DNA from 2 places in the Colwellia sp. MEBiC06753 genome. Region 2 is predicted to be linked to the other one. Evidence: predicted binding sites of a transcription regulator. Region 2 holds the regulator's gene; the other holds the start of a gene.
The links. Region 2 encodes MetJ, which represses methionine synthesis genes. Its sites were predicted from a motif close to TAGACGTCTAGACGTCTA; they were not measured.

Region 1 (3,189 bases), on a different contig from region 2:
CATTAAACATACCTGTATTGGCCAATTAAACGGTACTGGTAAAGTAACCACCACATTAAATAGCCAAGCTGTTAAAATCGACGTTAAAAGCTTTGAGCACTTTAGCCATGACTAAAGTGCCTGCGCATAAGCTATTTAAACTGGCAAACCCAATACACTTTTTGGCCGTCGGTTTTGGCTCTGGACTTGCGCCTAAAGCGCCTGGTACTTTTGGCACATTAGCCGCTATTCCAGTGTTTTGGTTAATGGCTACCTACTTATCACCAAGCACTTACCTTTGGCTGACGCTAGTTTTTACTATTGTTGGTATTAGTATTTGTGGCAAAGCAGCTGAATCAGTTGGTGTCCATGATCATGGCGCTATTGTTTGGGACGAAATTGTTGGCTATTTAATTACAATGGCCTTTGTACCAGCAACGCTACTTAATATCGTGCTGGGTTTTGTATTGTTTAGAATATTTGATATTTTTAAACCTTGGCCGATCTCCATTGCCGATAAAAAGCTTGGTGGTGGTTTCGGTATTATGTTTGATGATGTACTTGCCGGTATTGCCAGTTTAATCATCATGCAGATTTATCTAGCTTACGTTTAGCATGCCAATGTTTAGCATACCAACATAAAGCCCTAATATTTTCCCAATAAAAAAACGAGCATTAAGCTCGTTTTTTTATTGTTAGTTCTAGCCCAGAACTAGTGCAAAATACGGGCGCGAATGGTGCCGCTAATTTGCTTTAATTCTTTTAACGCTACTTCACTGTCTTCCGTTTCTACATCAATAACTACATAACCAATTTTATCGTCGGTTTGTAAATATTGAGCAGCGATATTAACGTTATGTTTGGCAAACGCGTTGTTAATTGCTGTTAACACACCCGGTTGGTTGTGGTGAATATGCAATAAACGCGAAGCGCCAGCATGCCCCGGCAGTGACACTTCAGGGAAGTTAACTGCTGATAATGTTGAGCCATTGTCAGAATATTTTGCGAGTTTACTCGCTACTTCTAAACCAATGTTCTCTTGCGCTTCCTGTGTGCTGCCACCAATATGCGGTGTCAAAATAACATTATCAAATGCACGGAGCGGCGAGATGAATTCTTCGTCATTCCCTTTAGGTTCAACTGGGAATACGTCAATAGCAGCGCCACCTACTTTTTTCGCGCTAAGCGCTTCAGCAAGTGCGTCAATATCGACCACTGTACCACGCGAAGCATTAATAAAAATTGCGCCTTGTTTGATAACTTCAAATTCTGCAGCGCCGATCATATTTTGGGTTTGCGGCGTTTCAGGCACATGCAAGGTAATAACGTCAGACTCTTTTAGCAGTGAAGTTAATGAAGAGGCTTGGCTGGCGTTACCTAATGGCAATTTGGTTTCGATATCATAAAATCTAACCTTCATACCTATGGTTTCAGCCATAATACCCAATTGCGTACCAATGTGACCGTATCCGACAATGCCTAATGTTTTGCCTCTGGCCTCAACTGAGCCCGCCGCAGACTTATTCCACTCACCACGATGCGCTTGGGCATTTTTTTCTGGAATGCCACGCAATAATAATAAAATTTCACCCAGTACTAATTCAGCTACTGACCGAGTATTTGAAAATGGCGCATTAAATACTGGAATGCCGCGTACTTGTGCTGCACTTAATTCCACCTGATTGGTACCGATACAGAAACAACCAATGGCGACTAGCTTTTTAGCATGGCTTAATACGTTGTCAGTTAACTGAGTGCGAGAGCGAATACCAATAAAGTGAACATCTTTGATTTTCTCAATCAAATCTTCCTCGGCTAACGAGGTTTTGATGTATTCAATATTGCTATAACCTTGAGCTTTTAATTCTTCTAATGCGCTTTGGTGGACACCTTCAAGCAGTAGGATTTTAATTTTTTCTTTAGCTAGAGACTTCTTATTCATGGCTTCGCTTCGCTTCATTATCGTGTAAAGGGTGTAAACAGTATATTTAGGGCGTTTAGATGGCTAGATACCCAAAGTTATATAGGTAAACTACCATATAGTGTTAAAACTCTAAAGTGTTTATTTCAGTTAGTTTAGTCTGGTTAAAAAAACTCTTTTACACCTTCTGCTGTGCCAAGCAATAATTTATCTGCGCCACGGCAAGCAAACAGGCCGTTAGTAACTACACCAACAATGGCGTTGATCGCTATTTCTGTAGCTTTAGGATCTAATATTTTCATATTGTGTACATCTAAAATGACATTGCCGTTATCGGTAACTACACCTTGACGGTAAACAGGGTCGCCACCTAATTTAACCAACTCTCTAGCTACGTAGCTACGGGCCATAGGAATAACTTCTACAGGTAAAGGAAAAGCGCCAAGTACGCCGACACGTTTTGACTCATCAGCAATACAGATAAACTCTTTGGCGACCGCGGCAACAATTTTTTCGCGAGTAAGGGCTGCACCACCACCTTTTATCATGTGCATATGCTCAGTGATTTCATCAGCGCCATCTACGTATACGTCTAGCTGATCAACACTATTTAAGTCGAACATTTCAATACCATAGGCTTTAAGCTTTTCAGTCGATTGCTCTGAGCTTGAAACTGCACCTTTTATTTGATCTTTAATCTCAGCTAACGCATCAATGAAGTGATTGACTGTTGAGCCAGTTCCCACGCCAACAATACTGTCTGGTTTTACGTATTTGACTGCGGCCTGGCCGACTAATTTTTTCAATTCATCTTGCGTCATAATTATTCCTGAAATACAAAGTGGTATCGGGCAATTATAACGTACGATAAAACTTTCTGGCTACTGAGTTTTATTGTTTGCCAGTATAATTCGGCTCGGGGTGATAATTACGGGTAATGGAACATCCCAGCTTTCAGTAGGGATTTGCACTAACTCTTGGCAGTCGTGAGCAAGACCAATTAAGCTTGGGTTCGGGTTAGCTGTTGACTGGCAGTTGTTTAGCTGCCCAAGCGTTCTATCATAAAAGCCGCCACCCATGCCTAATCGATGGCCGCGATTGTCAAACGCAACGAGAGGTGTGCAAATGACGTCAATGTCGCTAAGAGGTACCAAATTAGTGACATCAAGTTTCGGCTCAGGAATATTAAATTGATTCAACTGCATTACAGAGTCTTTTTGGTAACGTAGAAAAATCAAAAAGCCTTTATTTACTGGGTGTAGTACCGGCAGTACCACTTGAATATTTTG
Region 2 (3,189 bases):
ATGGTATCGCCATCAATCAGTTTCGGGTTACCGTGGTCAACATTATTTGCGGCTTTTTCCATATTGATAAGCTGGCGACGCTCATTGGCATAGTCTTTAGACAATAAGCCGGCCAATGGAATGTCGAAATAATCGGGATCGGCATAGAAGCGTGCACGGTCTTCAAATGCTAATTTTTTCGCTTCAGTCATGACATGCAAATAATCAGCACTGTTATGACCCATGGCTTTGAGATCATAACCTTCTAAAATGTTTAACATTTGCAGTGCGGCAATGCCTTGACCGTTCGGTGGTAATTCCCAAACATCATAACCGCGATAGTTGACTGAAACGGGCTCAATCCAGGTGCTGGTGTGATCGGCAAAGTCTTGCTTGGTTAAAGCGCCGCCAATACGCTTGAAGTAGGCATCAATAGTGTCGGCAATTTCGCCTTGATAAAATGCTTCACGACCGCCTTGGGCGATTTTACTTAAGGTATTGGCTAGATCTGGGTTTTTAAAAATTTGCCCTTCTTTAATGAATTCGCCACTTTCAAGATAAGTAGCTTGGTAATTGGCAATTTCTTCAATCTCACCAGCTTGGTATAAACGCTCATAGCGCTCTTGATAAATCCCCATATAGTAGGAAACCACTTCGGTAACGGGAAAGCCGTTATTCGCGTAATCTATCGCTGGTTGTAGGTTTTTGGCCATCGCTAACTGGCCAAATTTGCCGTGTAACTCGTACCAGGCGTCTACTGTGCCCGGCACAGTAACAGGTGCGCTGCCCCAGTTTGGAATTTCACTGACATCACCTATTTTTGCTTTTAATTGCGCCAGGGTTTGCCCTTTCGGAGAGCGTCCAGAGCCGTTTAATCCATAAAGCTTTTGGGTTTTCGGATCCCAGACAATAGCAAATAAATCACCACCAATGCCGTTACCTGTTGGCTCCATAAGCCCAATTGCAGCATTAGCGGCTATCGCTGCATCAACGGCACTGCCACCTTTTTTTAATATATCGATAGCGACTTGACTAGCAAGCGGGTGGGAAGTGGCCGCCATACCATTGGTACCTAACACCGCTGAACGTGTTGCCCATGGCGCGCTGGTTACCCTATCTCCTCGATTATCTTCTCTAAGCGTTACCGCACGGTTATCGTCGCCGACATAGACAACGCTTGAATTCGTTGGCTTATTATCTGTGCTTGTACATGCTGTGATTAACATGATGGTAGTTGCTGATAGCAGTAATGATGAAATTTTCATATAAGTATATAGCTTTAAGTGTTTAGTGAAACTTTTGCAAAAATTTTCTGGCAGGTAAAGCAGAACGAGGGGGAATTAGACGAGTAGATAAAAATATACGCTCAATGTCGAGTGTCAGTAGCGCGCGAGTAATAAAGCTAATAAAAAAGCCGCGTAAAGCGGCTTTAAAATAAGAAATGTCTGTTAATTAAACATTAATCTTCGTCGTCAGATTCAAACTGTGAAAAGTCGGTAATGCCTTTTTCTTCCAATGCTTTACGCACGCTGGCAGGTAATTTATGTTCATTATCTTTTGCTAAATCAACATCGTCTGGCAGTGGTTGCCCAGTAAAGGCATGCAAAAATGCTTCACAAAGCAATTCGCTATTGGTGGCGTGGCGTAAATTATTTACTTGGCGACGTGTACGTTCATCGGTTAATACTTTTAACACTCTTAACGGAATCGATACGGTAATTTTTTTTACTTGTTCACTCTTTTTTCCGTGCTCGGCATAAGGGTTGATGTATTCGCCATTCCAGTCAGCCATAGATTACCTCATTGCATTTTTATTCACTGGGCGATGCTCAACTAATCAAAGATTTTGGCAGGTTCATTAATTAGTAACACCCGTTTTTGATAGTGAATTGTACTAGTTGGCATTTTTCAGTCAACCTATATGTGTAGAAGTTTAGATGTCTAAAATAACTTGACCGTCAAAAGCAAAACGTTTAGATTTATAGACGTCTAAACATCTGAAATGAATTGGTGAGCAAAATGAGTGATAAAAAAGCGACAACCATCGCGGTAAGAGCGGGTATTAATAGTGATCAGCATCATGGTGCTGTCGTTGCACCTATTCATTTATCAAGCACATACTCATTAAAAGGCTTTAATCAAAAACGTGATTTTGATTATTCACGTACTGGCAATCCAACCAGAGCGTTATTTGGTCAAGCAATTGCTGATTTAGAAGGTGGCGCTACTGGTATCGTCACCAGTACTGGTATGGCGGCAGTTCATTTAATTTGCCAGTTATTATCAGCGGGCGATAAAGTGGTAATACCGCACGACTGCTATGGCGGCAGCTATCGTTTATTTGTGCATCTAGCCAAGCGTGGTCAGTTTGAATTAATCGTTATTGATCAATCAGATGAGCAAGCATTAGCCGATGCCTTAGCGCAATCTCCTAAATTAGTGTTAATTGAAACCCCTAGTAACCCATTATTGCGCATCGTTAATATTGCTGATATTGCCAAGCAAAGTAAGGCAGTCGGGGCGATAGTGGCCGTAGATAACACTTTTTTATCGCCAATTCTTCAGCAGCCGTTGGCACTAGGTGCAGATATCGTGTTCCACTCAACAACCAAATACATTAATGGTCATAGTGATGTAGTCGGTGGTGTGCTAGTAACTAAAACGGCTGAGCTTGGTGAAGAACTGGCGTGGTGGGCAAACTGTATCGGCATTACCGGCCCTGCATTCGACAGCTTTTTAGCGCTACGTGGATTAAAAACGCTGCCGCTGAGAATGAAAGCACACCAAGAAAATGCCAATGCTGTTGCCGAGTTTCTGAATAATCACCCGGCAGTTGAACAAGTATACTTCCCTGGTCTTAGTTCTCATCCGCAACACCAATTGGCAAAAACGCAGCAGAAAGACTTTGGCGCTATGTTAAGTTTTGAACTTAAAGGCGGTGTAGAAGCCGTTAAAGTGCTATTTGATAATCTATCTTTATTTACACTGGCGCAATCATTAGGTGGCGTAGAAAGCTTGATTAGTCATCCATCGACTATGACTCATGCTGGCATGGATATCGAAGCACAAATTGCTGCCGGAATTAGCCAGTCTCTCGTGCGCATTTCGGTAGGTATTGAAGATATTGACGATATTTTAACTGACTTAACTCAGGGGTTAGCAGCTAGTCAGCAAGCTGAAAAGGTAAGTTCAATTGATAATAAAAAGCAG

Region 1: a site for MetJ is predicted at 1,970-1,987, ahead of serA (phosphoglycerate dehydrogenase). Genes of this name have one in related genera too.

What each region holds. Positions count from the first base shown of each region.
Region 1 covers NZ_JBQMTM010000001.1:10,106-13,294, forward strand. The annotation lists gene thiL (thiamine-phosphate kinase) at 1-115, shown strand, start outside; gene ACOB82_RS00065 (phosphatidylglycerophosphatase A family protein) at 108-593, shown strand; gene serA (phosphoglycerate dehydrogenase) at 692-1,921, opposite strand; gene rpiA (ribose-5-phosphate isomerase RpiA) at 2,065-2,721, opposite strand; gene ACOB82_RS00080 (5-formyltetrahydrofolate cyclo-ligase) at 2,782-3,189, opposite strand, start outside.
Region 2 covers NZ_JBQMTM010000009.1:46,162-49,350, reverse strand. The annotation lists gene ggt (gamma-glutamyltransferase) at 1-1,244, opposite strand, end outside; gene metJ (met regulon transcriptional regulator MetJ) at 1,439-1,771, opposite strand; gene metB (cystathionine gamma-synthase) at 1,999-3,189, shown strand, end outside.